4 regions of the Lysinibacillus sp. NPDC095746 genome follow, and region 1 is predicted to be linked to each of the others. Evidence: riboswitches for the same ligand, from Rfam matches in the RefSeq annotation. Region 1 holds a riboswitch; each other region holds the start of a gene.

Evidence for each region. Region 1 has a riboswitch for cobalamin ahead of ACIQ7N_RS13055 (FecCD family ABC transporter permease). Riboswitches for the same ligand answer to the same signal wherever they lie in the genome.
Region 2: another riboswitch for cobalamin. It lies ahead of ACIQ7N_RS21985 (energy-coupling factor ABC transporter permease); the one in region 1 lies ahead of ACIQ7N_RS13055 (FecCD family ABC transporter permease).
Region 3: another riboswitch for cobalamin. It lies ahead of cobT (nicotinate-nucleotide--dimethylbenzimidazole phosphoribosyltransferase); the one in region 1 lies ahead of ACIQ7N_RS13055 (FecCD family ABC transporter permease).
Region 4: another riboswitch for cobalamin. It lies ahead of ACIQ7N_RS10250 (ABC transporter substrate-binding protein); the one in region 1 lies ahead of ACIQ7N_RS13055 (FecCD family ABC transporter permease).

Annotation. Positions count from the first base shown of each region.
Region 1 covers NZ_JBIWGL010000016.1:15,548-23,786, forward strand. The annotation lists gene ACIQ7N_RS13035 (TetR/AcrR family transcriptional regulator) at 48-680, shown strand; gene ACIQ7N_RS13040 (GNAT family N-acetyltransferase) at 686-1,237, shown strand; gene ACIQ7N_RS13045 (hypothetical protein) at 1,624-1,794, opposite strand; gene ACIQ7N_RS13050 (DNA topoisomerase III) at 2,032-4,206, opposite strand; cobalamin riboswitch at 4,608-4,791, shown strand; gene ACIQ7N_RS13055 (FecCD family ABC transporter permease) at 4,983-5,972, shown strand; gene ACIQ7N_RS13060 (ABC transporter ATP-binding protein) at 5,973-6,746, shown strand; gene ACIQ7N_RS13065 (ABC transporter substrate-binding protein) at 6,805-7,803, shown strand; gene ACIQ7N_RS13070 (precorrin-3B methylase) at 7,851-8,239, shown strand, end outside.
Region 2 covers NZ_JBIWGL010000044.1:5,022-13,260, reverse strand. The annotation lists cobalamin riboswitch at 344-528, shown strand; gene ACIQ7N_RS21985 (energy-coupling factor ABC transporter permease) at 940-1,686, shown strand; gene ACIQ7N_RS21980 (energy-coupling factor ABC transporter substrate-binding protein) at 1,688-1,960, shown strand; gene cbiQ (cobalt ECF transporter T component CbiQ) at 1,964-2,734, shown strand; gene ACIQ7N_RS21970 (energy-coupling factor ABC transporter ATP-binding protein) at 2,734-3,570, shown strand; gene ACIQ7N_RS21965 (S8 family peptidase) at 3,788-7,285, shown strand; gene ACIQ7N_RS21960 (glycosyltransferase) at 7,456-8,239, opposite strand, start outside.
Region 3 covers NZ_JBIWGL010000006.1:521-8,759, reverse strand. The annotation lists gene ACIQ7N_RS06035 (trimeric intracellular cation channel family protein) at 1-300, shown strand, start outside; gene cobT (nicotinate-nucleotide--dimethylbenzimidazole phosphoribosyltransferase) at 569-1,624, opposite strand; cobalamin riboswitch at 1,739-1,915, opposite strand; gene ACIQ7N_RS06025 (MarR family winged helix-turn-helix transcriptional regulator) at 2,153-2,602, shown strand; gene ACIQ7N_RS06020 (alpha/beta hydrolase family protein) at 2,717-4,207, opposite strand; gene ACIQ7N_RS06015 (hypothetical protein) at 4,781-5,038, opposite strand; gene ACIQ7N_RS06010 (Rossmann-fold NAD(P)-binding domain-containing protein) at 5,524-6,000, opposite strand; gene ACIQ7N_RS06005 (hypothetical protein) at 5,997-6,260, opposite strand; gene ACIQ7N_RS06000 (DNA-binding protein) at 6,520-6,768, opposite strand; gene ACIQ7N_RS05995 (barstar family protein) at 7,576-7,935, opposite strand; partial or broken gene ACIQ7N_RS05990 (IS3 family transposase) at 8,055-8,239, shown strand, end outside.
Region 4 covers NZ_JBIWGL010000011.1:65,634-73,872, forward strand. The annotation lists gene ACIQ7N_RS10235 (cob(I)yrinic acid a,c-diamide adenosyltransferase) at 1-519, opposite strand, end outside; gene ACIQ7N_RS10240 (adenosylcobinamide amidohydrolase) at 580-2,055, opposite strand; gene ACIQ7N_RS10245 (FecCD family ABC transporter permease) at 2,052-3,053, opposite strand; gene ACIQ7N_RS10250 (ABC transporter substrate-binding protein) at 3,050-4,015, opposite strand; cobalamin riboswitch at 4,270-4,452, opposite strand; gene ACIQ7N_RS10255 (acyl-CoA dehydrogenase family protein) at 4,753-6,420, opposite strand; gene ACIQ7N_RS10260 (class I adenylate-forming enzyme family protein) at 6,422-7,924, opposite strand; gene ACIQ7N_RS10265 (MerR family transcriptional regulator) at 7,917-8,239, opposite strand, start outside.

The DNA.
Region 1 (8,239 bases):
TGTATAGTTTTTTATGTGCGTTTTGTCACTCATTAAGGAGGTGGCTTATGGCTCCAAAAGTTAGTGAAGAATATAAAAAAGAACGAGAGAAAGAACTGATAGAAGCGGCTAAGAAGGTGTTTATCGAGAAAGGTTTTGTACGCACTACTATGCAAGATATTATGGACGAAGCTGGAATATCCAGAGGTGCATTGTATAGTTATTTCGATAATATTAATCATGTTTTTATCGAAGTTTTAAAATATGATGACCAGAAAGACATTCAATATTTTGTGCCATCTAATGAAGGCCTACTTTGGCCACAATTAAAAAACTGGATTGAAGAACAGCAAATTTATATTGAGGCAATTGACCAAACATTGCTCTTTGCAAAGGCGGAATTCTTTTTATCATATAAATACGTAAATAATAAAGATAATTTCCCTTACATTTCTGAACGCTATAATCGAACTACTGAAGCAATAGAAGAAGTATTGAAAGAAGGAATGCGAAAAGGAGAATTTAGACCTCAACAATCTACTGATTCAATTGCGAGGTATATCCTATCATTTATTAACGGTTTAATGTTGGACACATTTCAACTGGGACATGAACAAACAAAAGTAAAGGATCAATTATCCGTCTTACTGTTCTCTTTAGAAAAATTAATCAATCCAAAATCCGAAACATACGAGGAGTGAATATTATGTTATTTGAATCATCTAGGGTGAAACTAAGAAAAATGACCAAGGAAGATACAGAACTATATCACAAATGGAGAAATGATGTGGAAGTTATGCATTCCACGAACCCATCTTTAGATGTTTATCCGATGGAAGAAACGAAAGATTTTGTAGATCATGTTATTTTGGGCACTCATGCAGGGAAAAGCTATATTATGGTTGAAAAAGGAAAGGAATCACCAATTGGTATTGTTTCATTAATCAACATTGATTATAAAAATAGAAATGCTGAATGTATTATTGACATCGGTGAAAAGGAATATTGGGGAAAAGGATATGGTTCAGAGGGATTGAAATTACTACTGGATTATGCTTTTTACGAAATGAATCTCCATCGAGTTTACCTAAAAGTATTTTCATTTAATGATAAAGCTATTAGTTTGTACAACAAGATAGGGTTTATTCAGGAAGGAAGCAGTAGACAAAGTCTATTTAGAGATGGTACATGGTATGACATCGTTCATATGGGTATTTTGCAAAATGAATACTTTGAGAAACAAGTGAAGAATGTGTGAAAATTATTCCACCGTAAAATAGAGGAACAGGAATGGAGTAACGTTGAAACAACAAAAGGTCTAAAGTTGCTATAAAAACATTATGATAAGTAGTGAGTGAGGCTTTGCTAAAAAATATAGACATTACTATATTTCACCGAAAAATGTTTGAATGTTTATTCTTTATATCCCGAGCATTGGTAGATGCTTTCGAGTATGGTAAGTGAGAGCCAATGCAATACATTGTTTTAATTCAGCTACTGTATTTCATCATTCACAGCAATTCCAATTGCTCGATTTACGCCTGAATCTCTAAAATGGTTCCCGATTAGTGGAGGTTTTTCCAAAGAAGCACTGAAAATTGGCTGAGGGATTGTCCTTGGCATGTTTCTCATTGAAGGGCGGCTTTAATGGGGGAAATATTCTTTCCGTCGTTTCAATGGTTTCATCCGTCGCTCTGCCGATTCTTCCGTCACTTCAGCGCGTTCTTCCGTCGTTCGCGATTCTTTCCGTCGTTTCGTCCGTTCCATCCGTCGCTCTGGCCATTCTTCCGTCACTTCGGCGGGTTCTTCAGTCATTCGCGATTCTTTCCGTCGTTTCGATAGTTCCATCCGTCGCTCTGACCGATTCTTCCGTCACTTCGGCGGGTTCTTTCGTTCGCGATCATAGAAATGATCAAACTTTTTATAGAATGACAATAAAATATAGAAAAAGCATGTTTTGATTATTCCTTTTTTAAAACATGCTCTTTCTTTTTGCCTATCAAGGCATAGACTAATCTTTATTTTTAATTTATACAAACGATTTTCAATAAGTTATTGTGGAAATTTAAAATTAATCTTACGCTCTTTTTTATCCCAAATAAGGTGGGCATTAAAAGTTTTTTCGCCCTTTTTAAATCCTTTTATCAAGTCTGTTTCACCAGCTGCCAAGAGTTTTTTCATATTCGATTGTGAAATAGTTTTTCTTAAAAGTTTCTTTGAAACCGAGAATTTACAATTTGCTGTTTTATAATTTGAACAACCGTAAAAAGTGCCATGATCTATGATTGATCCTTCGCAAAGAATACATTTCCCAACAACTGTTTTTCTTTTATTATATTTTTTAGTATACGGATTATTTGCAGTGATTTTATCGACTGCATTTTGATTAAATGCCCATTCCTTTTCACGTTTGTTAGCATCTGAAATCAATTTGTCAGCAAGCTTTTTTACTTGTTCTATAAATGCTTTAGGAGAAGCGTTGCCTTCACCTATTTCAGATAGTCGTTGCTCCCATTTGGCTGTCATGGAAGGGGACGTTAAGATACTTTCACCAAGTGCCTCAATGAGTAACATTCCTTTAGCCGTTGCGAAGACTTGGTTTTTCTTAACTTCGATATAGTTTCGATCTTTTAATGTACCAATAATTCCAGCGCGTGTAGCTTCAGTACCTAATCCTTCCGTTTTCGATAGGACCTTTTCTAATTCCGCATCTTCTAAATGTTTACCCGCTGTTTTCATTACGGTAATCAAATTTCCTTCAGAAAAACGATTTGGTGGCTGGGTTTCACCTTTTTTTACGTTCGCTTTCGCAACGATACCTTGCTCATTTTCATGTAATAGGGGGAGCAGTTCATCTTTGTCTGTAGGTGAGTTATCTTTAGAATGATAAATAACCTTACGCCAACCTTCTTCTATTAGCACTTTGCCCTTAGAGATGAACTCTGCACGTTTATCAACAAGTGAATGAATCGTTGTGTAAGAAAATATGGCATTGTTGTAATGTGCTGCAATGACTTGTCTTGCAATTAAATCATATATTTTTTCTTCTTCTGGACTTAGCTTTGCTACGTCTGGTATTTGCTCAGTAACAATAATTGCATGGTGATCGGTTACTTTTTTTTCATTCACATATCTTTTATTATTCATAATTGAACTTGTCGGTGGCGGAAGAAGACCTTTGTATTTATCAATTTTACTTAAATGCTCTAGTATCTTTGGTAGTGTTTTGGCTTCTTCATTCGTTAAAAATTGTGAATCAGATCTTGGATAGGAAACAACACCCTTTAAATAAAGTTTTTGTAAAATATCCAGCGTGTTTTGTGGTGACAATTTATAAGCTTTGTTTGCTGTAGCTTGTAATGCAGATAAGTTGAATAACAATGGGGGAGCATATTCCTTTGTTTCTCTTTTAATACTATTAATTTCTACATTTTTATTGAGACAGAAATTAGCAATCGCAATAGCTTGTCGTTCCTCTTGAACTCTTGAAATGTTATCTTTATGCCATTTTGCTTTTAACAATTTTCCATCGAAATCAAACTCTGTTTCTACTTCCCAAAATGGTTCTGATTTAAAATTTGCAATTTCATGCTCTCTTTTTACTATTAGTGCAAGTGTAGGTGTTTGTACACGACCAATTGAAAATACATCTTTCACGCCATTTCTTTTGAGGAGTACCGTGTATAATCTGGATGTATTAATACCAATTAGCCAGTCTGCACATGAACGACTTAGTGCTTCAAAATAAATATCGCGTGTCTTCTCTTCTGGTAGTAAATTAGCAAACCCATTTTTTACAGCGTTTTCTGTTAAAGATGATATCCATAGACGTTTCATCGGTTTATTAACACCGCATACTCTTAAAATGGTACGGATAATCAATTCACCTTCACGCCCAGCATCACCACCAATAATGATTTCTTCAGTGTCTGATCTTTTTACTAAACTTTTAATTACATTGAATTGTTTATACTTTGACTTAGTCACTTTATATTCAAATCGATCTGGAATAATAGGTAATGTTTCTAATGTCCATTTTTTCCATGTAGAATTATATTCTTCCGGGGCTTTCAGTTCACATAGATGTCCAATCGCCCATGTGATAAGTGCTCCAGCTGGAAAGTAGGTGTTTGGCTTAACTTCGAAATAACCCGGTTTTTTTGTAAAAGAAAAGGGGGCAGCTAATTTTGCAGCCTGGTCTGGTTTTTCTGCAATTACTATTTTCATATGCACTTCTCCTATTAATAATAATTACAACTTTATGTTTAATAATTATAAATGAATTTTAAGGATAACGGTTATATTAATATTTGTGTCCATCTTTTATTAAGAACTCTAAGTTAGTCTTTTAGACATTTTAATTCAGTCAAATTTAAAACACCGGATTATCCACACTGATATTAAATATAGAGAAGAAGGCGATTACTCATAGTGTACTGTGAGGAATTTGTATAGTATGGTAAGATAAATCACTATCTAAATTTATTTATTTTTCTAATAATAATTAATGTTCAATAGTTCTGTTTTATAGCTATTAATAGCTCGTTTATCACCACTTTTACTTGATTGTAATAAATAATATAATTGCTATCTGGAAAATATTCTGATATTGTTCCTCTTATAACTTAATAAAATATTATTTTGTTGGTGCGAATGACTTGTTCGTTTGCTTAAAAGGGAAATCGGTGCAAATCCGGTGCTGTCCCGCAACTGTAATGGAGAGTCTATACAATATGTCACTGTAGCGAGCTATGGGAAGGCGTATAGATGATGAACCTAAGCCAGGAGACCTGCCAATAAAAGTCAACAAACTTACATAGAACCACGAGGATGGTTGTAGTGACTGGGAATCGACACCCTTTATTTAACTATGACATCCTCTTGTAGATAAGGGGATTTTTTTTATGCCCTTTGATTTAAGAGAGGAGAGCGTTTTGAAGAATCCAACAACAAGAAAAATTAACTTACTTTTAGTCGTATTAACGGGTGTCGTTCTAATATCTATGACGTTAGCGATAATGGTAGGCTCTGTGTCTATTACACCTAGTATTGTATGGCGCATTATTTTATCGCATATCCCGTTCAACCCACTTGGCATTACATTGGATTGGAGCCGTTCACAGGAAATCATCATATGGCAAATTCGTACTCCCCGCGTAGTACTTGCCATAATAGTCGGAGCGGGGCTTGCTATTTCGGGTGCTGCTATTCAAGCTTTAGTTCGTAATTCAATCGCGGACCCCTATATTTTGGGGGTATCTTCCGGTGCATCTGTCGGGGCTACATCTGTTATTTTACTTGGCACTTTTTCATTTTTAGGTATGTATGCGCTATCATTTGCTGCTTTTATAGGTGCGACAATTGCAGTACTGATTGTGTTTTTCTTAGCACGAGTTGGGGGACGAATTTCAGTTGTTCGCTTATTATTAGCCGGAATTGCCGTGTCACTAGTTTTGTCAGCAATGACGAATTTTATGCTGATGATGACGAAGGAAGAGGGAGGCATAAAGGCAGTGATCTATTGGATGATGGGAAGTTTGGCCGGAGCGAAATGGGTGAATATAATGATTCCGTTCGTAGTTTTAACGATCGTCTACATAATTTTACGTCTACATGCACGCCATTTGAATTTACTTTTACTTGGCGAAGAATCTGCTGTTACGCTAGGGGTTAATTTAGAGAAATTTCGATTGCTACTAATTTTAGTAATTTCCCTATTAACAGGTGTCCTTGTTGCTGTAAGTGGTGCAATTGGCTTTATTGGCCTGATTATTCCACATATCGTACGCATGATTGTCGGCTCAAATTATAAGTTTGTACTGCCAGTTAGTGCATTAATTGGTGCGATATTTTTAATATGGGCTGATGCAGCTGCGCGCATTGTGATTGCACCTGAGGAAATGCCGATTGGAATTATTACGGCTTTATGCGGATGCCCATTCTTTATATGGATGTTGCGTAAGCAAATGTATTCATTCGGGGAGGAGAATTAAATGGTATACGTTGCAAAAAACGTTACTTTTGCCGTGCAGCAGGTGAAAATATTAAACAATGTTTCTGTACATATTCAAGAACGCGAGTTTGTAGGCATAATTGGCCCTAATGGCAGTGGGAAATCGACCCTATTAAAAAATATGTACCGTATGTTACAACCTCAAGAGGGAGAAGTATTTTTATTTAATGAAAATATTTACAAGCAATCTTCAAAGGTGGTAGCAAAGCAACTTGCCGTCGTAGGGCAGGAAACACCAGTGCTATTTGAGTTTACTGTTAAGGATCTTGTGGCAATGGGACGTACACCGCATAAAAGGCTTTTGGAAGTAGATACAAAAGAAGACCTAGCTATTGTTGAGGAATCGATGCAGCAAGCAGGGGTACTGCATTTAAGTGAACGTACTTTTAGTTCCTTATCTGGAGGTGAGAAAAAACGGGTCGTTGTGGCAAGGGCATTGGCGCAACAGGCTAAGGTCATGGTATTAGATGAGCCAACGAATCATTTAGATATTCAGCATCAACTCCAGCTCATGGATTTAATACGGGGCTTGCCGATCACGGTCATTGTAGCCTTGCATGATTTAAATATTGCAGCAACTTATTGCGATAAAATTTATGTTGTAAAGGACGGAGAAATTGCGGCATATGGAACTCCGTTTGATGTATTAACACCCTCATTGCTACAAAAGGTGTTTAGTGTACATGCGGAAGTTAATGTCCATCCTGTCACGAAAAAGCCGCATATTTATTATATATCTGAGCAATTTTTATAGTTAGTTAAGAGTTTTAGATTTCTTTCCATAGATGAGTTAGAAAAAAGGAGAAGTAGACATGAAGACATTAAAAAGCGTATGGCTTGTTCTTGCAATCGCAATGCTAAGTATGTTAACAGCTTGTGTTAGCGAGGAAAAACAGGAATCATTATCGAAAAGCGAACAAGTAGAACCAGCAAAAGCTGGAGCAACGGAAGTAACGGTTGACAATAACGATACGACACAAGTCTATTCGGAAGCACCAAAAAAGGCCATTAGCTTAAATCAGCATGTGACAGAGATTATGCTAGCGTTAGGCTTAGAGGATTCAATGGTCGGAACAGCATATTTAGATGATGCAATTTATCCACCGTTACAAGCAGCGTATGAAAAAGTTCCAGTATTAGCTGAACAATACCCAACAAAGGAACAAGTGATTGATACAGGAGCAGATTTTTTATATGCAGGCTGGAAAAGTGGGTTTAGTGAGAAGGGTGTCGGAACACCAGAAGAACTAGAAGCACTTGGCATCCACACTTATTTACATACATCTTCAAGCATTAAAAATCCTAAGTTAGATGATATTTTCGACGATATCCGCAATATTTCCAAGATATTCCATGTGGAAGAGCGTGGAGAAAAATTAATTAAGCAAATGACAAAAGATGTAGAGGACATTCGTACGAAGCTTCCGCAAGAGGAGGGTAATTTACGTATTCTTGTATTTGATAGTGGTGAGAAAGAAGTTTTCACAGCTGCACAAAACTTCATGAATGAACTTGTGACAGTAGCAGGTGGAAAAAATATATTCGGCGATGTTGAGTCTGGCTGGACAACCGTTTCAAAGGAAGATGTAGTTGAGCGCAACCCTGAAGTTATCGTTGTAATTGATTATGGTTCAACTACTGCTGAAGAAAAAATTAATTTCCTAAAAAATGATCCGGCACTAAAAGAAACGGAAGCGGTAGTAAACGGGCGTTTCGTTATTTTACCACTATCAGCAGCATCTGAAGGTGTTCGTGCGGCTGAAGCAATTCGAATTTTGGCACAAGGATTTTATCCAGAAAGCTTTCAATAAAGAAGAAGAGCTAGCCATGTGCTAGCTTTTTTCCTAGGAGGGTAAAAATGACTATAAATGCTTTTAGCCATAATATTCCTGAAAAAACATTTGCTAAGTTAAACAGAGAAGGTGAATTTACGCGTCTTGCTGTGAGCCCTGGCATTATCAACAAACATTATACACCCGCACAATTTCAAACAATCGCGGAGGTAGTCGGAGTGAGGGGGGCTATTAAATATTCTGCGTCCTACAGTATACTACTATCTATACCGACAATAGAATTAACGACGGCCAAAAGGAAGTTGGAAAAGGTGGGCTTATATATTGCAAAGCAAGGTCAGATTGTAGCTATGAAGGCTTGTGATTTATGTGATGGCGATAAAATGGAGGCAGCACAGATTACAGAGGAGCTGTACCAGCGGCTGGAAGGTTTGGAAGTACCCAGCAGAATTTG
Region 2 (8,239 bases), on a different contig from region 1:
CCGTGGAGGCTTTAACTTCTTTCAGCAGGTTCAGGTGTTTTGACACCCACTGAAAAGAACTTAAATCAGCATTCCTTCTATAGCTAACACTTCACTTTCGCTACAAAGGCGTTTGCTGAAAGAATTTTCATGTAATTTAAAACTGTTTCTATCATAGCTTATTTTTTTAAAATTTCAACATTACTTTCTTAATTTGTGACAATTTTTTTAAAATTCTATAGAAAAACGCGACATTCTTTTTTGTTTTATCTAAATTTTCGATATAGACTATCAATTTTAAATTTTTTCATAAAAATGATAGCATATATATGGAAATTCATGTTACACTTTGTCGTGAAATCTCACAACTTCATCTTTTTTCGGTGCGAATTGTTCAGCTTTTCGCTTAAAAGGGAAGCCGGTTCAAATCCGGCGCGGTCCCGCCACTGTACTAGGGAGTTTTATGGAGAATGTCACTGTCCAAAGGATGGGAAGACCTATAAAACGTTGAACTAAAGCCAGGAGACCTGCCGAAAAATATGTGATCGTTTCAACCTACGAGGATGGGTGTGCGGCTTAGCAGATTAGAATTTTATTTGCTTTTTTAGCTATGCACTTTTCCACTATCGGAGAAGTGCTTTTTTCATTCAGAAGAGAATCCGTCTCCAGGTAGATGAGTACAGATATGGTTCCAACCGGGTCAAAACACCTACTGAATGAAAAAAAGCCTCTGGCGGATGTCACGGACTTTGAAAGGAATGCACAATTCAAAATCCGGACGCATTGTTTATCTGTGCGAAAGCGAAGCGGCAGCTACAAATGTTTTCTGTAGCGAAAGCGAAGCGGCAGCTACAAATGTTTTCTGTAGCGAAAGCGAAGCGGCAGCTACAATTACGCCAAGGCCAAATTGGATCGATCGCATACTAATTCGAAAAAGTTAAAAGCTAGGAGGAGAGATTCTTGAAATTTTCAGGTTGGAAGCTTAGTTATTTCTTATTGGCATTTTTATTCGTGCCAAATCGTGCATTTGCGATGCATATTATGGAGGGTTTTTTGCCAATTGAATGGGCGATTTTTTGGTGGGTCATATCGATTCCATTTATTATTTTAGGATTACGTTCTATTCGAAAAACCATTGAAGAAAATCCTGAAACAAAAATGATATTAGGGCTATCGGGTGCCTTTGCCTTTGTACTATCTGCCTTAAAAATCCCTTCTGTAACAGGGAGTTGCTCACATCCAACTGGAGTTGGACTTGGAACAGTTCTTTTTGGACCATTAGCGATGAGTGTTATCGGGACAATCATATTATTATTCCAATCTTTACTGTTAGCACACGGTGGGCTTACAACATTAGGGGCAAATACCTTTTCTATGGCAATTATGGGCCCTATTATCGCTTACTATGTATTTAAGGGCTCACAAAAAATGGGATTATCATTTTCAGTAGCCGTCTTTTTAGCAGCAATGCTTGGTGACTTAGGTACATATGTTGTCACTTCAGTGCAACTAGCTCTTGCCTTCCCTTCTGAGGTCGGAGGCTTTATGGCTTCATTCACAAAATTTGCTGGTATTTTTGCGCTAACACAAATTCCTCTTGCTGTTAGTGAAGGAATTTTAACAGTGATTGTTATGAACTTCCTGAAAAAATACAATGTGAGTGAATTAAAAACTCTACGTGTTTTCTCAACAAAGGAGGCACACTAACATGAAAAAAAACCTACTGCTCTTAGCCATTGTTGTGTTTCTAGCAATTATCCCCCTATTTATTCAAAAAGGTGCAGAGTTCGAAGGGGCTGATGGCGAAGCGGAAGCAGCAATTAGTGAAATTGATGCTAACTACGAGCCATGGTTTGAAAGCTTATGGGAGCCACCAAGTGGTGAAATTGAAAGCTTATTATTCGCATTACAAGCTGCTATTGGCGCTGGATTTATCGGCTATTTTATTGGCTTAATGCGCGGCAAACATAAAGAGGGTTAAGCGATGTTACTCATTGATAAGTATGCTTATTTGAATAAATTAGCGTCTGTTCATCCGTTAGAAAAAATGACGTTATCCCTTGGACTACTTATATTGTCGCTTATCATGAGAGATGAACGAATTTCACTCATTACATTTTTTGTGATGAGTGCTTTTATCATTTTAGGTGCAAAAATCCCTGCAAAATATTACGCTAAATTGCTATTGCTACCCGGATTTTTTTTACTATCAAGTTTAGTGTCAATTTTAATTTCTATAGCGCCAACAACTAGCACGTTACCAACGTATATTTGGTCATTTTCACTTAATAATTGGACGATTTTTATCGGCAGAGCGAGCCTCGGAACAGCGCAACAGCTTTTTTTCATCGTCCTTGGCAGCATTAGCTGTTTGTATTTTTTAATTCTCACAACATCAGTCCAATCTATTTGTTACGTGCTTCGACAATGGCGAATTCCAACTCTATTTGTAGAGCTAGTAGAGCTAACGTATCGTTTTATTTTTATCTTTTTAGATAGTATGCAAAAAATTCATCTTGCCCAGCAGGCTCGTCTAGGATACAGCTCCCCTATACAGTGGCTTCGTTCGGTATCAATGTTAATTGCAGCTTTATTTGTCGAGATGTTCCAACGCAGTCGTGAACTAAACAATGCGATGGAAGCCCGTGGAGGCGAAACTGTTTATTGGCAAAACGATGTTATCTATAACACGAAAAATTGGATAGGTATTGCTACTATTTTTATACTCCTCATCATTTATGGAGGTTTTTTCTGATGACAGATTTATACTTTGATTTAACACATTTATCCTACGCTTATGCAGATGGAACTTATGCACTAACAGATATTACACTTCAAATTCCAAAGGGGAAAAAAATCGCTTTACTTGGTCATAATGGAGCTGGAAAATCAACGTTATTTCAGCATTTAAATGGTATTTTGAAGCCTACCGCTGGAAGTATATCCTTTTGTGGCAATGACCTGAACTATAGTAGAAAAGCATTAAAACAATTACGCCAACAGGTTGGTATTGTTTTTCAGGATGCCGACAATCAGCTTTTTTCTGGCACAGTTAAGCAAGATATTGCATTTGGTCCTTTGAATCTTGGCTGGACAACTGAAAAAATTGAAAAGAAAATTGCGTGGGCCGTCGCTCAAACCGAAGTCGAAGCATTGCTAGATAAACCGATCCATTTTTTAAGTGTTGGACAGAAAAAACGTGTCGCAATGGCAGGAGTACTTGCAATGGAACCATCCGTTTTATTATTAGATGAACCAACAGCTGGACTAGATAATTATTATAGTGCACAAGTTTTACAGTATTTAGAAACATTAGAGAACGGTGAACGAACAATTTTACTGGCAACACATGATATTTCATTAGCTTATGAATGGGCAGATCAAATAATCGTGATGGAAGCTGGGACAATTATTTATAATGGAGATCCAGTTGCAATGTTCTTCCAAGAAGATTTGCTTGAAAGAGCCCATCTTGAACGACCATGGGTCTTTGAAATGGCCATTGCCTTGCAAAAGAAAAAGTTATTTAAAAAAAACATTAAAATGCCTCGTTCGAAGGAAGATTTGCACAGACTTCTTGAGCAGCTTTAAGATAATTTGTTCATAGTTAATTGAATCTGTGCTCCTACTCCCATCTCACAAATCGAGTAGAATGTTTCGACCACTCTTCTCATATTTTTATAATGGGATAAATATGAGAAGAGTGGTGATTTTGGAAAAATATATACTTATTACGAAACTTTTCTATCAGTCATCCGTATTAGTATAGATGTCACAAATATTTGGCACACTCAAGGAGGGAAAACAGTTGAAAAACTGGAAGAAAAAATCAGTTGCTTTAGTAGCATCTGCAGCACTAATGGTTCCTGCTACTTCTGCCTTTGCTGAAGCGCCACAAAAAACAGCGAAGAACCAAGAGTTAGTGAAAGTAGCTAGCAATAAGGATCAAACATCTAAGAATCAAAAAGAATGGATTAGTCAGGATACGATTATCGTCAAACATTCCGGTCTTGATAAGAATGTGCACAAAAAAATTGGCGCAAAAGTGATCCGCTCTATTCCTTCATTAGGATACGATGTTATCCAACTGAACAAAGGAACAGATTTGGAAAAAGCAGTTTCATACTATGTGAAACAAAAAGGAGTTAAAAAAGTATCTCCAAGCTACGTGTATCATTCCTTTGGCACAGAAGTAGATCCAAAGAAACAGGATATGTACCATTTGAGTCTACTTCAAATTGATAAAGCTCTAGAATTAGCAGGCAACAATGATGTAAAAGTAGCCGTTATCGATGGTGGTGTGGATTTTAAGCATCCAGATTTAAAATCTCAAGTGTTACCGCCATATAATGCAGCAGCCCCAGCCAATAATCCTTATCCAAACGACCACGGAACACATGTGGCTGGAATTGTTGGTGCAGCAAAAGATAATGGGATTGGAGGCCATGGGATTAATCCAAACGCTAAGATTCTTCCAATTGATGTATTTAACGGAAAAGAAGGTACTACCGATTACTTCATAGCACAAGGAATCCTTTACGCGATTGAGCAAAACGCAGATGTTATCAATATGAGCCTTGGCGGCTATGGAGAATCTCCATTAGTGAAGGAAGCTGTTCAAAAAGCGATTGATAAAGGCATTACCGTTGTAGCAGCTGCTGGAAATGAATCGACAGATGAATACTTCTTCCCTGCTTCATTCGAAGGCGTTATTAGTGTAGGATCTACGAATGAAAGAAACAAACTATCAAGCTATTCAAACTATGGTCCATCAGTTGACCTTGTAGCTCCAGGTGAAGACATTTACAGTACAGTTCATGATGAGAAAAAAGGATCATCCTTTGTAAAATTTAGTGGAACATCGATGGCTTCTCCTGTTGTTGCAGGTGTGGCATCCCTACTAAAATCAAAATATCCAAATTTAAAGCCTTATGAAATAGAAGCTATTCTCGAAATGACCGCAAAGGATTTAGGTGAAAAGGGCTATGATCTGACATATGGACATGGCCTTGTAGATCCTGTGAAAGCATTACAGTTTAATATTAATAATCTACCAAAACAGTATTCTGAAACAAAAGAAGAGCGCTTGAAAAACGCAAAAGTCCTTAAAAAAGATATAGTAAATACTGAAAAAGGTGAATTCAAGTTACCAGACGAAAAGAAATGGTACAAGGTGGAGCTAGATGCAAATGAGTATGCTCAACTGACATTAAAAGGTGCAGACAAATATGATTATGCATTTGATTTATACTTCTACCCTGAAGGTAATAAAAAAGAAGTAGAACCAATTAACGTCAATGATGTACGTGTAGGCAAGCAAGAAGGATACCTATATAAAGCAGATCAAAAAGGAACCCTTCTTATTGGCGTTAAAGATCATAATGGCAGCTATAGCTCGAAAGGTAATTCAAACTACGTATTCACGGCTCAAACAACTAAAAAATTACCAATTGATGCTTTAGATATGGAACATATGGCGAAGATTGAAAAATTCCCATTCAGTACAGCCGGGAAAAACTATACCCTACTTTCTGAAGATCATCTAGGTGATAAAGATTATTTTACATTTTCAGTGAATGAACCAACGACACTGAAATTTGATTTAGCTGGGATTCCAGGTGTTTCTGCTTCTATGGAGCTTTATCTAAAAGAAGATTTAGTTAATGTTCCGTCAGAGGAGGAAGATGATGAAGGATTAAATGAGGCCTACCCAATCCGAGCATCTTACGGCACGGATAAAGGCGATGGCGTCAACTTAGTTGTCGATGCTGTACCTGAGGAAGAGTATGTAATAAGCGTATCTAATGAAAACGGTATGAATTTTTCACTTGATATGTTCTTTGGCGGCGGTATTGAAACTGAGCAAACTGTTAGTGAATCCATCATTCCTTACACATTAAAAGGTGAAGTCGTTACCCTTCCTAAGGATGAAGACGGACTTTCATCAAATGGCGGAATGCAAGAAGACAACGTACAAAAGGAAATTTTACCTTTAACGGAGTATAAAGCAAAGAAACGTAATCAACTAAATGATTTCATGAATATATTCATGAATCCAGATGCTATGGGACAACCGGAAAATGTTGACCAAATCATGAGCCAAGCAATTCGTTTTGATATTGGTAAAGATCAAAAAGCATACTTCCAAACAGAAGATGATCAAGATTACTTCGCATTTACAGCTAAAGAAGATGCCGTATATGGTTTCCAAATTCAAAAGGGTTTAAACCAATCTCCAGCCGGTACTGTATTCGAATATGATGAGGAAACAAATGAATTAATCCCAGTTTCTTCATTAACGAATGATATGGGGTTACTCAGTCTACTTTTTGGATCAGCAAGTGATCCAAACGATGCAAAGGCAATTGCATTGAAAAAGGACAAAACATATGTAGTACAAGTGATGAATTTTGGTGATCGTTCTGCTGAACCATATACACTTAAAACTAGTAAAATGGCAGCAATTCCAGAAGACGATAATAGAAGTAATAACACACCAACCACTGCAACAACGATAAAACCTGGTATTACTTATAAAGATCATCTCATTTATCAAGATGATACTGATTTCTACTACTATAAACAACAGGGGAAAGATGAAGTCATGAGTCTTCTTATTTCTTCTGTACCATATACTAAAGAACAGCTAGCTCAATTACCTAATGAACTTCAAAATGACTTGAAATTTTCAGGCTCTATTATAGAAGATACAAATGGTAATATGGAAATCGATCCACATGAAATGGCTACTGAAATACCATTTGGACAAGGTGAAGACCTACTTCAAATGCTACTTGGTCTTGGAGGAACAACAGATGTAAATACTTCTTTTAAAGCCAAAAAAGATCACGGTTATTTTATTGTTCTTAACGGAAGCAATGTAGGACAAGTATCAATCCAGCCATATACTTTAACTTTGTTTGATCATAAAAAACAAGATGAGGATGCAGATTCTAAGTTAGTTAATGGTATACCGACAAAACCAACTGTACTTACGAAAAAAGATGATAAATGGGTAGCTACTCAATATTTAAATGCTGGTGTTCCATTTGGTGATAAGGACTATTTTGAATTTAATAACGACAGCAAACGCAATGTGTCCTTCTCTCTTCAAACAGAAAAAGCACTAGATGGTGTCATCCGTATTATTGATGCAAAAGGAAAAACAGTTGAAACTTTAGATCTTTACGGAGCTGGAGATGCTGAAGTAGGTACAGTCGAACTGGATAAAGGCACTTACTATATTGAAGTAAGTGAATATTACGGCAAAGCTAGTACTCAACCATATACACTTGAAATAAAATAAGATATACCCTTGGGCTGAAAAACGAACTTTTAAGAACAATAGACTTTTCAGTTGAAGGTAGTGTAATAGCTGCAAGATTTAAGTTTTCAAAAAAATGAAGGTTTATCCCCTAGATGATGAAAAATCTAGGGGATTTTTTATATAGAGATGATCTACCCTTTCTATTCGACCTAATTTAAACTTGGCTTTTCCCCTAAATATTGTGCCACCTTTTGCACAATATGCTTCCAATTTAATTCCGCCCTTGCGAATGCTTGGAGATGTTCACACGTATCCCCTAGTAAAGCTTCCTGTTTCGTTACTTGCTGCAATGTCTGCCCAACACCTTCCCAATCATGTGTCGGATGAATTGTTCCATAGCGTTGATTATGAGTAATATCCAAAGCCCCATCTACATCAGTCGAAACAATGTAACAACCATTCTTTGCAGCCTCAGCAAATACATGAGCATAGCATTCTACTAAAGAGGTAAGGCAAAAAATTTTAGCCTTTCTATACTCCTCCTCCAATTGCACCTTATCATAAATCGGTCCCAAAATAATGACCCGTGCCGCAAATGGGTTTCCATCAAGTACGTTCAGCAGCTCCTGTCTAAACGCCTCTGACATGGGACCTACTAACCGAAATTCCCAATCTGAAAGTTGTGCAGCTAAAAATGCTTTGACTGCTAAAAGAATTTGTTTTTCAGGAGCATCTAATCGGCCAACCGTTAGTATTCTATTTTCTTTTTCTTTATATGAAACCGGCTCTGTTTGAAATAGCTCATAAAAACCATTAGGAATACGTTTAATATCTAAATTTAAAAATTCATGAATAGCGTTTTGAATGGATTCACACTCAGAGGAAAGTACATCACAAAGCTGGAGTAACTCTGAAAAATAAGGATAGGTTTTTAATCGATTTAACCAAAAACGATTAACATCTAGTTTCATATAAATTTTTCCGTTCGGATTA
Region 3 (8,239 bases), on a different contig from region 1:
ATTCAAGGTGCCCTTTATGCTGTGAAGCTCGACATGCCTATTAGTGCCGTTATTGTAGCTGCTGTTTTAACAGGGTCAGGTGGTGGAATTATTCGTGATTTATTAGCTAGACGACAACCATTAGTCCTCCGCGATGAAATCTATGGTGTTTGGGCAGCATTAGCCGGGCTTATCATAGGACTTCAACTATTTTCAGGGGATATCTTTTTATATGTATTATTTGGTGTGATCACAGTACTTAGAATACTTTCATATATGAAGAAATGGCGTCTACCGTTACGGAAGTTGAATCGAGCATAGTTATACTGTTGCATAATAAAAGCCCAAATCTGAGATTTGGGCTTGAATTTTTAAATTCATTTTTTCTTAGCGGTTCTCTCCATCACTTTGACCGTTCTATTCAACGACTTTGGCTGTTCTATCCACGATTTTGATGGTTCTATCCACGACTTCGGCTGTTCTATCCACGATTTTGATGGTTCTATCCACGACTTCGGCTGTTCTATCCACGATTTTGACGGTTCTATCCATGACTTCGTTTATCACACACCGTGATCTGCAAATAAAGTTACTTTTTCAACAGCAACATTGCTTCTTCTAAAGTAGCCATATTTTTCATCATAGAGCACGCTGCGTCCAAAATAGGAAAGGCTAAAGCTGCACCAGAGCCCTCCCCCAATCGCATATTCATCTGTAACATCGGTTCAACTCCGAGCATTTCAGCGGCAATTTTTGCACCTGGTTCTTCAGAGGCATGCGAAGGAATGATATAGTCTTTTACGTTAGGTTCAAGTTCGTAAGCGATAAGGGCAGCGATGGTAGAAATAAAACCATCAATAACAACAGGTTTACGATGTGCAGCGGCAGCAAGTATCACCCCAGCCATAGCGCCTATTTCTAATCCACCAACTTTTGCAAGAATATCTATAGCATCATCGCGATTTGGTTTATTTAATGCAATAGCATCATAAATGACTTGTACTTTATGCGCTATCCCCCCTGGTCCAACACCTGCACCGAAGCCTGTCACTTCATTCGGATGACATTCACGAAGAACCGATAATATGGCAGCACTTGGTGTTGTATTACCAATACCCATTTCACCTGTCCCGAGTACATTTATCCCATTTTTTATTTCTTCCGTAGCTACTTCAATTCCTACTTCAATAGATTGAATGGCTTCTTCCCTTGACATAGCAGGTCCCTTTGCCATATTGTCCGTGCCATATTTAATTTTTTTTACGATAACACCAGCATCAAGAGGAATATCTTCTTTTACGCCAACGTCAACTGTAACAATTTTTGCATCTGTGATTTTTGCGATAGCACAGACACCAGTTCCTCCTCTAGGAAAATTTAATGTTTGAAAGACTGTCACATTTTGTGGATTAGATGTCACCCCTTCATCACAAACACCATGATCTGCTGCACAGACAATAATTGCTTTATTATCAATCGCAGGAAATAGTTCGCCTGTAATTCCGGATAGTTGCACAGCAAGGGCCTCCAGTTTCCCCAAGCTTCTAGGTGGCTTGCAAAGTGCATCTATGCGTTCCCGTGCCTTCTCCATCATTTTGTAGTCAGCACTTTGAATGTTGTGAATCGTCTGTTGTAATAATTGCATTGAAAATTTCCCCTTTCTTTTTTGCCCTTGTAACTTGAAGAATGATTTAGAGAAAAAATAAAAAGCCTGTAGTTTATTCCATAACAAATAAACTACAGACTTTTCCATCGTCTATATAACCGAAGCAGATAGGCAGGTCTCCTGGCTCAATTTCAACATTTCATAGAGCCTTCCCAGAACGATGCTAGTGGCATTCTCTATGAAACTCCCTTTTACAGTGGTGGGACCGCTAAAGCTTTTCACTTTATTCCCTATTCTCCCGCAATGGGCACCTAATGCTTTTATGCAATTACTTTAAATCTACGTCAAAGTAGTTTTTGTGTCAATATATTAGTGGAATTGTATATTTCTATGACTAGAAAGCGAAATATTATATTTACGTAATGAATCAAATGTGTAAGGTTCTATTTAAACAACTATGATTAGAGATAGTTAAATTTTTATCTTTAATAATTGACAAATATATAAATAGTTAAGTAAAATCAACTTAATTATAAACCTTTAAAATGAATTAGGGATGATACATCTGTGCATGACTATTTAATAATTACAGACAAAATTAATCAAAAATTCGAACAATTCAAGTTGTTAGTTTTACAAGAAACCAAAGAGGTTGAGGAACTAGCGAACTTTCACTTAACGCCTCAACAAGAAATTATTATGTCTTATATCATTCACCATGAGCCGGTCATTGCGAAAGATATCGTAAATCATTTTGATATTTCCAAAAGTGCAGTTAGCCAAGTAATTTCAAAGCTCGAAGAAATGAAAATGATCTATCGTCAAGAGAATTCAATCAACCGTAGAGAGACCTTTATTTATCTTGGGGATAAGGGCAAAGAGTTTCATCAGCTTCTAAAAAAAATTGACGACATTCTTGTAGAAAAATATTATTCGAAAGTAAGTCTAAAAGAGTTAAAAAATGTTCTTGATACATTAAGTAAGATTGTCGAGACTAAAAAAGACAATGAGCGTTAAGATATAGTCTCCTTTATAGTAGGTGGACAAGCAATCGCCTCCATCTACTATAAAGGAGTTTTTCTTTTTGGATGTCCTACACGGAGGAGAAAACAACTGTTCAGTTAACAAAACTTAGCTATTTATTTTTTCATCCGTTAAATCACTTTTTATATTAGTTTTATAATAGTAAAACTTATCTTCCATTTTCTCTTTAGTAAGCAATACATCAGAATCTGCACCTTTCACATAGTGATCAAAGAAAGCCAATATATATCGATTCATTACTTGATGAAATTGATTTACGTCAATATTCCATGACAATAAAGGAGATAGGAAGGGGAAATCTGTAAAAGTATAATGATCTCCTGCGATAAAAGTAAGCATAAAAGTGTCTCCCTTTATTCCCTCTTTATAGTGAAAATCAGCAAGCTCTGTAATTTTATTATGATACTTTTGAAATTCCTCCGAGGTGATATTCGTATATTGAATTTCTTCATCGGATAGATAGAGATAGTCTTCATTTAAAATAAACATAAAAGGTTGTTCAAAACCTGAGATGGCCACCGGTTCATGTAAAGGTCCATCTATGTTGATTCCTGCAGAAATCCTGCTATCATCCAACAATGCTTGAGCAGCTGTCGAACCTCCATATGAATGGCCAAATATACCGATTTTGTCCATGTCCATCTTTCCAGTAAACAAACCTCGAGGATCCTTATCATTTATCATTGATAATTGATCTAGCAAATAGCTCATATCTTTTGATCGTGTTTTAACATCTTTTTCGTCTTCAATAGTAAATGAATAAGAATATGCGTCTGTTTGATTCATGATTTCCCGACCATCTGGGAACTTCGTATAGGCTGCATCATTCATATGGTCAACGCTAACAACAAAGTATCCATGACTTGCTAATTCCTCCATTTGGGAGTAACTTTGCATTCTAGTACTGCCAAAGCCGTGAGAAAATAATAGAACCGGATATTTATCTTCTTGATTGGATACTGCTATATCTTTTATGCTGTTAGTTTGTCCATACTTCAAATACTCAAATAAAAAACGCGGAACAGAAAAAATGAATTCCATTGTCCCCGACCATTCTTCGTAAGGAAAGGATTCATAACGACTATCCTTCGCATCATCTTTTACCTCTGCTGGATACCATATTTGTATCATTAATTCATGACCTTTTTGTTCCGAGTCATGTCTCGATTCGTCTATCAAATACCTTGAGTTCATACCTACTTCAAAAGGACCTAAAGGCTTTGGAAGATGAAATACAGGCATGATCGTGACTAAACCGAAGCTGCTGAACGAATAAATGAAAATAAACCAAATATATAAAAGCTTCTTGACCTTCCTTTTATTTTTTTTCGCTCTTTCAATTGTGGCTTTTTCTACGTTACTTTCTATGAATGGCTTCATTGTGAATACAGTTAAAAGAATAAATAAAATGTAGGTTAATCCCATTTGCCATCGGTAACCCTCAAGCCCCAAGTGAATAACCAAAAGAATAAGCGCGATGACATTAGTGATTACTTTTACTTTCACATCAAATCTAAAGAGAAAAGAACAAAGCCACAAAATATGAACTGCAATTAAAACCCCTTCAAAAAACCTCAATCATCTCAACTCCTATTTTAATTCTCTTTTAGTTTAGTTAACTATACTTAACTATGTTTTGCAAGAGTCTTAATGGCAATTTTTTTAGAAGTCTCTAATCTATATATGGCTATTTTCAACTACTCTTTATCCGAAAAAGCTCCCTACTGCCAAAAAGGCTTTAGGAAGCTTCGTGTCCATCTATTGTTGTGATATCGTCTTTGTTTTATCTAATTTATGGAGTCTCAGTTGTCGAGGGACACCATATCGAAGAGTTCTCGTTAACTCAAAACAACTCACCCCAAAACATCATGATTGTTTGTCCGACCAACCATAGAATAATTCACAAGGCTAAAGGATCCTTAAACAGTAAAACAAAAGAAATAACATACTCAAATGGGTTCATTGAAAAATTAATGTTAAATAAACATTTATAGCATAATGAAGTACTCTGTTACTTTAAATTAAATTTCTAAAATTATTAATTATTGATTGTATCAATCTGTAGAGTCGTTGCCTATGTACGTAAAAAAGAGCCTATACTTAGGCTCTTTCGTCGTTTTCAGAATTTTTAGTACTATGCTTATAAAACTCCTATTCGCTTGTTCCGGACAGTTTTAAAGGCATTTGTTTAACAGATGATACAATTGGAATCTGTACACATAGATCAATTGAATTTGGTAGTTTATATGAACATATCAATAATTGTCTATCTCCTAACTGAATGGCCTGAATTCTACGTCCCTTTTTCAGTTCTTTCACCATCATGTAGTAGTATTTAACCTCTAAGCTGTATGTGAAGCAGTAATGTAAGATATTATCATGTTCTTCATGATATTGGTCGTGGCTCATACTATTTCACTCCTTTAGATAATTGAAATTAGCGTTTGAATCAATCGTAATTCTTAATTACAATATAGACGTTCATTTAGATTTTTATACTTCTATTAATCAATTATTTTCGTTCTCAATGAAAGTAAATTCATCGACTACTATCTTCATTCTGTTAGTTGCTACACGAAATATTAACACTTCTATTGATTCCACCACTTCTAGGGATATCAAATTGAAGAGTTCTCGTTAACTTAAAACAATTCTCCCCTAAACATCATGATTGTTTGTCCGACCCACCATAGAGTAATTCACAAGGCTAAAGGATCTTTCAATAGAAAACAAAAGAAGTGACTACTCAAATGGATTCATCAAAAAATTTCTATTAAATAAACATTTGTAGCAGAGTGAAATACACTGCTACTTTACTAAAAAAAGAGCAAACTTTCGTTTGCTCTTCAAAATGCTTCTTCAGATTAAGGCTTCCCTTTTTCCACGGCGAATAATCATTCAACCGTAGTATATTCTCTGCTAGCGGGGAAAAAACCTAATCGAGATCCGTAATCTATCAAATTAGATACAAACTTTGCATTAGGTAATTCGCATACCACATCAACTTCTTGTAAAAAACGTTGAGTATCTTGACACGTTGGGATAGATAAAGAATTTTCAGCTGTTTCTTCTAGTAAAGGCACCATTAATTCCAAAGCATATTTTTGTTTATCAGACAATGAATCGTCTTTAAATAAGTTCATAAACTGTTCAGTATTTACAATTTTAATAGGATGACCGCTCTGTTTCAAATATTCAACAAACGGTTTCCATTCCAGTTGAACAGGATTACAAATGTGGAAAGTTTCCCCTTCCTTTTCCTTTGTACATACCAATTGTACAATAGCTTTACTACCAAAATCGATAGGTACTAGATCAATATACGTATGAATGTTCGGTGCAATTTGTAGTAATAAGATAGCTTTTATCAAACGATAACATCAATGAGCTGATCTAATGTCATAGGCGGCACATTTTTCACAGCCAATGTGTTTTGATAAACATCAATATCCTGTGGTAAAAGCAACTCTAGATTGCAAATAGGTATGTCACTGTTTTCTATCAATACCTGTAGTAAATATTGAAATCTATCTATAAAGTTCTGTATGTCGTTTTCATCATATATACCTGCGTTATAATCAATTTCTATATTTAAAGCATCACTTTCGTTTTGAACTAATCGCCATACCATATCAAACACCCGACTTCGATGTCTTCGATCTTCTTCTCTCTTTCATCCGTTAAAACCTTTGTTCTTGCGACAAAGCAATTACAACTAGCTTTTTTTACAAACTTTACTACACGAAAAACACGTTTCACTTTTCCGATGAGAAGAAAAAAGCTCGCTTCAAGAGAGGTGATATAATCTCAACTCAATTTAGTCATTTTGAAGCGGGCTGTCCCCGTTAACAGTTAAACCTTATTTCAAACCAACATCAAGGTTTCATTCATTATCTAATTGAATATTCGTCTATCCAATCCTTAATGTCTTGCTCTCCATGTAAATATTCATCTGGGCTATCTAGTAAATCGACTCCAAAAACAACTTTAAGAAGCTCCCAAACAGTCTCATCCGAGATATTTGGTTCATCCTGCAATACATATTCTGACGCCCAATCTGCAACTTCTTCTCTTGATAGTTTTCCTTGTAAGATCATTTTCAATTTATTAATAATCTCTTCTTTAGTTGGCTGTCCCATTTTTTCACCACTTCCCTATATATCTTCCATTTTTATCAAATCGGTAATGAACCTTTGATCCACCAGTTTCAGGTCTCACTTGTCTTAATAGCCATGTGTAAAACATCATGACTAATGGTTATTTTGAAGCAAGTTCTTCCCTCTTACTAATTCATTTATATCATTTTTATCAAAACTAAAAACACAATACAATAGACTCAAAAATATGATTTTTAGGATTTACAGCAATTTGATATTTTGTCTTTTATCCTTCCCACACCTGATTTCTTGCAATTCTCACTAAAATAGATGAAAACTCGATTTAAAAAAGATGGATCAAAGCATGCTCTTATTTTGGTGATAGATTAAATTCTTTATAAAAAAGTTTGATTATTTTTGAAACCCTTATTGCACTAAAGCACCAATAATTTTAGGAATTATTCACATCCTCAAAAGATAAACCAAAAAAGCCCACCAAAATAGGTGAGCTTGAAAGAAATTTCTCTTCGATATTTAATAAAAATGTTACCCCATGCGTCATATGTGTAGATGCTACTCTATTTCATCTTGAAAATTCCCATTTTTCCACCCACTATTTAGGAATCTTTTTAAAATGTAATTCCTTAGTATTGGCCTTAAAATGTAGATACAAATAGATAAAATCTAAGGTAGGGGTAACCAGTCGCTGGTGCAATACTGACATCAGGTTGGATGAATTTTTTGCCCCCCTTATATACAGAAGTCTGGCTCTAACATATAAATTTTAGAAAAGAAGTTAAAAATTAATCTACTCAATTATATTAATTCCATACTTAGATACCTTCAATTCTATAAGTCTTTTATTCCTTTTTCACTATGAATTACAACCTGAAAGGAAATCGTATTTGGTGACAATAAAGAGTACTTTCTTTCAGTCGCCCATTCATCAACCATCGTCTTTAGTATATCAATAAATATCTCAAACTCATTATGCATTTCTCTAGACAACAATTGATCAAAATTTTTAATAAACAATACATATTTTTCACAGTTTAACCAATCTAAATCATTCATACACTCATCGAAAGCAGCCCAATTTTCACCAAAATAATCCGGGAATTTAATATTTATAGCAAATTCTTTAAATAAACTTTCAACACTCGGACAATTTTTCCCATCAATCATTGGATAAAAATTATTTTCTTGCATATCAGATGTATGATTGAGTAGTGCATATACTTTATTAAAATTGGATAGGCTACACTAAGTTGGACAGATAAAATAAGGGGTTGTAAACTTAGACTAATAAAACAAGGGAGCGTGCTGCTATGACACGTCAACGTCGAACTTTTACACCCGAATTTAAACTGCAATTAGTGAAACTTTATGAAAATGGTAAATCTCGTGCAGACATTACTAGAGAATATGATATTACACCTTCTGCGTTAGATCGTTGGATAAAAAATCATAAAGAAACAGGTTCTTTTGCCGCCAAAGATAATCGATCAGAAGA
Region 4 (8,239 bases), on a different contig from region 1:
GACATTCAATCGGAAATTCACAACCCTTGCAGCTGCAAATAAATAGTCAGATAGACGGTTTAAATATTTTTGTACAATTGTCGGTACATCTTCGATTTCCTTCATAAGCGTTACCATTTGACGCTCTGCTCGACGTGCTACTGTGCGAGCAATGTGTAAGGTTGCAGCTGCTGGTGCACCACCTGGTAAAATAAAGCGCTGTAACGGCGGTGCTTCATCTGATAATGCATCAATACGCGTTTCCAACACTTCGATTGGCTGCTCTGTTAGCTTATAATGACGTTCCTTCATAACGTTAGCAAGATCGCCACCCGCATCGAAAAGCTCATGCTGAATTGTTTCTAAATCCATTAAAATATCCTTAAATAATTCACGATCTAGTTCACTAACAGCCTTACCAATAAAAGAATTTAATTCATCAATGGCCCCATACGTTTCAACGCGTAAGCTATCTTTATCAACGCGTCCACCGATAAGGCTTGTTTTCCCTGTATCGCCGGTTTTCGTGTAAAGCTTCATTCTCTCATCTCCTAAAGTTATTTTATAATTTCGCCTCCGCTGTCGCGCAGGGCATTATTTTCATTTAGCAGGTGTATCTGCTGAATGAAGATAATTTTTTATTGCCTGTACAGTTGTTTCAAAAACACCTTTACCGATAATCTTACCTACATCAGTAATGGGACCTCCATACAGCATTTCTTCCCCTTTTTGTGTAGCTGCAATTAATAAACTATCCGTAGCAGTACCTGTCGCAATTGTACCACTAAGTTCATCGCGAATATTTTCCGATTGCAATGCCTTTGTTTTTGCCTCGGTAGCCGTCATCATTGCTTGAAAAAACGCTTCTTCTGATAAACAACCATTAACAATAACCCACGTATTTATAGTACCAATATGTGGTTCATCTTGTCTTTCATGTGTACGAGACACATCAACTGCATTACCTACTCCGGCCGTAACGGCAACTAGGACGCTGCCAAAGGTAGCTTTATATTCATTAATAGCTACAAGATTTGTTGGGACAGCCGTTAACATGACGACGGTACTTGTAGATGAAAAATGCTCCTTTAGTAGAAATTCAGCGACCTCTCTCTTTACATCATTAATGACATAATCTATTGGTACAGAGCGATTTAACAGACAATCATACCAACCAATACCCGGATTATGGACAGCTGAGGACACTGTTTTTAACGGAAACTCCGATTGAAGTTTAATATAACGATCTGTAACAGTGAAATTTTCTTTTGTAATGACAGCACGCTGCTGCTGTTCAACTGATGCTGGCATCATGGTGATTTGAGGCTTTGGAATTTCTGGATGTGCATAAGTTGCAACTCGAGCTTGATAGACGTCTTCGATTTGCGAAGCGATTAATACTTCATGCGGCGCCCCCAATGCTCGCATCCGCCCCTCCTCCATTAGCAATAATTCATCACAATAGAGGGAGGCTAAATTCATATCATGCAGTACCATAATAACGGTCAAACCACTTTCGATTGCTTCCTTTCGCACCATATCTAAAATTTGACGTTGATGAGCAATATCTAGATGGTTCGTTGGTTCATCTAGCAGCAATATTTCAGCTGTTTGTGCAAGAGCTTGGGCTACAAAAACTCTTTGCTGCTCACCTCCCGACAAAAATTCCATCGGTGTCTGTTCATAGCGTTTCACACCAGTTTGCATCATGGCATGTTGGACTGCTTGTTCATCGCGATCAGTCCAACTTGAAAAGAAGCCTGTTTGATGTGGATAACGCCCAAGTGATACTGCCTCCCGTACACTGTTAGAAAAAGCATTAGCATGTAATTGTGGTAGCACCGCCATTTTTTTTGCTAATGCACGAGCATTGTAAGAGCTGCTACTTTTACCATCTACTAATATAGTGCCTGCAGTTGCTGGCAGTATACCACTTATTACTTTTAACAGTGTGGATTTCCCGCTACCATTCGGCCCTAAGACCCCTAGTATTTTACCTTTTTCAACTGAAAAACTTATATCCTGGACGATAGGTACGTCTTCATAGCCGCCGGAAAGATGTTCAACAACAATCATGCCCGTACCCCCTTGCTTCTACGTTGCTTGTAAAAAATGTAGGAAAAAACCGGTGCCCCAATAAATGCAGTAATGACACCAATCGGTAGCTCTCTTGGCATAATAATTGTTCGTGCTATTAAATCACAAATAATCAGCAAAGTTGCCCCATTTAAAAATGATAATGGCAATAAGTGTCGGTGATCAGAACCCCAAACCATTCTCGTCATATGAGGAACGACTAAACCAACAAAGCCAATCGTTCCAGAAACAGCTACCGCAGCTCCTGTCAACATGGATCCACCCACTAAAATAATATATTTACTGCGCTTAACATGAACACCTAAATGCTTCGCGCGTTCTTCTCCATATAACAGCACATTTAACTCGCGTCTCTGTGTCCAAAGCAAAATGGAGCCTATTATGACAAACGGGATAATCATCTGAACATAAGGCCAACCACGCATCGATACTGAGCCGAGCAGCCATCCGATAACTTGGCGAAGCTCTTCACCAGATAATGCAATCATTAAAGAAATTAAGGAACCTAAAAATGAACTAAATATAACTCCCGTTAAAATTAGAGTTTCCATTTTTAACGAGCGGTCTACTATTCTAGCAAAGCCCATAACAGCTACCATCGTTAATATGGCACCTATCATACTAAAGGTCGGCAATGTAAAATGACCTACTACAGGTATTGATATACTAAAAAAAATCGTCATAACTGCGCCAACTGATGCACCAGAGGAAACACCTAACGTATAAGGGTCAGCCAAAGGGTTTTTTAATAAGCCTTGAAAAGCTGCCCCTGCAATTGCAAGTGACGCCCCTACAAGCCCCGCAAGCAAAACTCGAGGTAATCGAATTTTCCATAAAATATTGGCGGCTGTTTCATCAGCCGCCTTATTCCACAATACTTCTAGCGGAATATGAACCGAGCCTATCGCCACGCCACACCAGATGCTAATAATTAGAAGCGTTATTGCTGTTACATAGGCTACAATTTTTTTACTCATTTAAACGCCTCAGGGTAGACGGCCTTCCCTAATTCCTCAAGACCATCTGCTAAACGAGGACCTTGACGACTTGTTATATTTTCATCCACTTGTACTATGGCTTTATTTTTCACGGCAGAGATTGTCTCAAAGCCTGCACGTTGTGGAATTTTCGTTAAAATATTAGGTACGTAATTATATGCCACAACAATGACATCTGGATTTTTTGCGATAATTTGTTCAGCATCAATTTTATACCAGCTATTTGAATCTGCTGCCACATTTTCGGCATGAATCATTTCTAACATTTCATTCATAAATGTACCTTTACCAGCTGTATAAATTTCTGGCTCATCAGACGACTCTACAAAGACTTTTTTCGCCTCAACACCGTCAAGTTTTGTTTCAACTTCTTTAACTTTTGCCTTCATATTTGCAACAATTTTTTTAGCCTCTTCTAGTTTTCCTGTTGCACGACCAAGCTGTTCAATTGTTGTGTAAGTTTCATTAAAGTTTTTTGCATCCGCTACAACAAATACTTTTACACCTGCCGCCTCAAGCTGTTCAATAGCTCCTTTTGAATAACCCATACCCGACGCATGCGCAAAAACGATATCCGGCGTTAAAGCAATAATTTTTTCAATATTATAATCCATACCGCCAACCTTTTCTTTTTTAGTAACCTCTGGTGGATAGTCGTCATTATCTGTCACACCAACTATTTCATTATTTAAGCCAAGGCCAAATAAAATTTCTGTGTTACTCGGAATGAGTGAGACAATTTTTTCAGGAGGTGCCTCTAGCGTAATATCCTTGCCTGTAGCATCCTTTATCGTCATTGGGAATGTTGCTTGGTCTACTTTTGTTGTCCCTTGTTGCTCAGAAGATGACGGCTTTTCATTTGTCGCCTCTTTTGTATTACATGCAGCAAGTAAGCCAATAGCCAAAAATGCTGATAACCCTATTTTCCAAATTTTCTTCATGTGAATCCTCCTTAGTCTATTTGTGCATATAGTTGTTATTGTTTTTCTGATTTATCGATACGTTTTAGTTTTTGATCATCTAACATTGTAGGGGTATATCAACATCGCGAACTTCTAACCAACATTCGCCCATGTTTTCAAATTTATCGACATTCATCTTCCAAAACAAATACCCCTCATCAAAAAATAATGAGGGGGTCAAATTTGCACAAAAATACATATACAAAATCCACCATCCTATCCTCGTAGGCTACAACGTGTTTTCTATAAAGGCAGGTCTCCTGGCTCGTGCTTCATACGCTTTTTCAAGCCTTCCCGAAATTTTCAGTGGCGCAGATTGAAAAAACTCACACATACAGTGGCGGGACCGCATCGGAATTACACCGATTTCCCTTTTCACTTTACTTAAGTAAAGAACCTTTATAATATTCAGTTGATTTTATTATACATGAAAATGAAAGAAGTCGCCTCCATTCGAGACGACTTCTAAACAATCCATTATGCCTTGGCATAATTGCGTCCGGGATTGGCTTTGTGCTTAGGCCTGCGTGATGCAGGTCAGTTAGCCGTTATCGCATGGATGCGATGATTTTAGGCTAACATCCCATGTGAACTTCTTTCCGATTCCGTGACATTCGCCAATATGATGTTGGTCACTCAGTCGTCGCCACAGGACGTGGCGTTCTTAGACCGAGTTCCTCTATTTCAGCAGGTTATTTGGACACTACCCAAATAAGTTAAACTATATCCGAAAAATACTGTACCGTTTTCATTGGTGCACCCATTTCTCGCAATGCCCATGTATTCTCTAAATAAATATCTGCTAGCTTCTCATATTTGCCGCCGAATTTTTGTGCCCATTCGACTGCTACCACACTTTCATATAAATGCGCCATTTTCTCTGCGACCTTTTTTGCTTCAAACGATTTTGTTGCATCATCTAAACGACTAAATGTTTGCAAAGTTGAATCTAGTTTTGCTAATTGATCCACAACAATTTCAACTAATGGACTGCCAGCTAGTTTTTCTAGACGTTCTTCCATGACACGAATAAACATTTCGTGCGCATGAAACTTATCAACTAAGCGAATGAGCTCTAAAGCTAAAATATTCGCAGTCCCTTCCCATACAGTAAGTACTTGTGCATCTCTTAATAACCGAGGTGTAACAAAATCTTCAATATAGCCGTTTCCGCCATGTAATTCAATGGCTTCACTAGCATAATGTACAGCTTGCTCTGCCGTTTCTTTTTTCATGATCGCAATATACAAGCGGTTTAAAATAATATCTTCTTTATTCCCTCGCCCACTAGTTACTTTATCGTACAGCTGAATAAGATCAAAAACTGTGGCAACTTCTACATGAAGCTTGGCAGCGAATTTCCCTAGTGTATCCTGGATCATAGGATATTGTGTTAAAGGTTTACCAAAGGCATGACGATTTGTCACATAATGCTTCGCCTCTAAATAACCGCGGCGCATAATGCCGATAGAAGCAACCGCATTGCAAATTCTTGATAAATTAAGCGCCTCCAGCATATAGTAAATCCCTTTATTTGGGTCACCGACAACATATGCTAGTGCACCATCAAATTCCACCTCACCAGAAGGCACTGCTCTAACGCCAAGTTTATCCTTTAAACGCCGAATGCGCAGGTTATTAACTGTGCCATCCTCATTTCGCCACGGAACTGCAAACAATGTTAAGCCCTTTGAGCCTGCCTGAGCCTCTTCCATGCGCGCCAATACCATGGTTACTCCACACATTCCTGCGTTAGATGCAAAATATTTCTCCCCATATAAACGATACTGATTGCCGTCCTGTCTTGCCTTCACAACATTCGCTCCAACATCAGAGCCACCTTGACGCTCGGTTAAAAACGTAGCCCCCTCATATAGCTCTGTCTCTCCTGTTGCACAAACATGTGGTAAAAAGCGCGCTTTCACCTCGTCACTTGCATAATGATCAAGGAGATAAGCCGTTGCCATTGTTAACGTAACAGGACAGTAAAAGCCTGGCTCAGCATGTGATAGTATATAGCCTTGAGCAAAGCTATAGACATAGTTACCCTTTCTACCTAATTGCGGAATATCCTTATGCACATAGCCAACAATGCCGGTATTGTATGTCTCTTCAATTGTTTTTTTGTAGCCATCATTGACCCAAACCTCTGACACTTCTTCACCATAGGCATTATACCTTTGTAATCGAGGTTCACCCTCTCTATCAGTATGCTTGGCTCTCACATCAATATCTCCAGCACAAAGTTCACCAAAATCTGTTAGCTCACGTTTTGCATAGTCCACAAACTCTTTATCTAGCATCATTTCTAAAACTTTATGAAGTGTATCATTTTCGTTAAAAAAGTTTGTTGTTTTCATTTCTTCCCGCTGTAAAACTTTCATGCTATCTCACCTCTTGCCCCTTCAAGGATTGTTTTAGTATTTTGCCCGATGCATTTCGTGGTAACGCTTCCACACGTTCAAAGATGCGTGGAATTTTATATTTAGCAAGGTGCTCCTCCAAATAAGCTTTAAGTTCGTCCTCGTCAGTTTCCGTTTTAGCGGCATAAACAGCCTTCACCGTTTCTCCCCACTCCGGATGTGGTACACCGATTACAGCCACTTCAAATATCCCCTCATAGCTCAACATATGATCTTCTATTTCTTTCGGATAAATATTCACACCACCTGAAAAAATAACATCCTTTTTACGATCGACAATCCAAATATAGCCGTCCTCATCTATGCGAGCTAGGTCACCTGTTTTCAGCCACCCATCTATAAATGCACCCTTTGTGGCAACATCATCCTTGTAATAGCCCAGCATATTACCCTCACCGAATAGCACGATTTCTCCTACGTCACCCACACTGACATCTTCTCCATTGTCGTTAATAATCCGTAGCTCCGCCCCAAGTGGTGCACGCCGACCAATGCTCCCCGCCTTCGTTACATGCTCTTCACCAAACAATATTGAACCATTTGGACCAGCCTCTGTTAATCCATAGACACAGGTTACATGATCCGTTCGGAAAGCTTTTTGGATAAAGCGAATTTCATTTTGCGATAACGGCGCTCCACCATAAACCCACCATTTCATCGATGATAGATCAGCTGTTTGCAATCTTGGCATTTGGGCGGTTAACAAATAAGCAACAGGTGCTCCGAAGAAATGCGTTGTCCGTTCCTGCTCAATTGAATCTATCAATAAATCAGGTGTAAATGTTGGCGTTAGTATATTGGTCGAGCCTACAAGTACTCCTGCCATTAAAAATAAATGTAATGGGGCTGAATGCGTCAATGGCATCATAAGAAGAATCCGACTTTCTGGCTTTACTTCCATTTCTATTGCAATCATTTGCGCTACAGTTAAAATATTGCGATAGCTAAACAACACGCCCTTTGGTTTTCCCGTTGTACCCGACGTATATAAAATCGTTGAAACGTCATCTTCATTCAATTGGCAATCAATTGTTTGACTGCTTGCATGTTGAATAAGCGTTTCATAATTTAGCCAACCAACCTTCTCTTGACCTGTTTTGATTTTTAAAGGAACTATCGTGATGTTTTCAACTGCTGCAAAAATTGCCTCATGCACGAGAATAACTTTAGCATCAGCATGCAGCGCTACATACTCAACCTCTTGCAGCGTAAATTTCGCATTTACCGGAACGACAATGGCTCCAATGCGCTGAATAGCAAAATAGCTAACAACAAACTCTACAACATTTGGCATAAAAATAATAACTTTGTCACCTTGCCAGACCCCCTGCTCTACCAAAGCATGACTAAGACGTGTCACTTGCTCATCTAAATCACGATAAGTCACACGTCTGCCCTGACAAACAACCGCTTCACTCATAGGGTACTTTCGCGCATTACGTGCTAATAAATTTGAACTATTCATCATGCATCTCTCCCTTTAAAGTCGCTAATTTTCCTGTAAATATGCCTTGTAATTGCTGTAACTCCTTTTTCATCTGTATAAGCTCTGCAATTTTGCTATCAATTTCTTGTATTTTTTGCTCCCCATATTCGACCGTGCGCTCCAACTGCTGAATGCCCGTGCGATCATCATCAAACAGCAATACCATCTCCTTGATCTCCTCAAGTGAAAAACCGTACCGCTTCCCTCGGAAAATAAGCTTAAGCTTCGCTAATTCTTTTTTTGAAAAGGTTCGCTGATTAGTAGATGATCGATTAGGTTTAAGCAGCCCTAGTT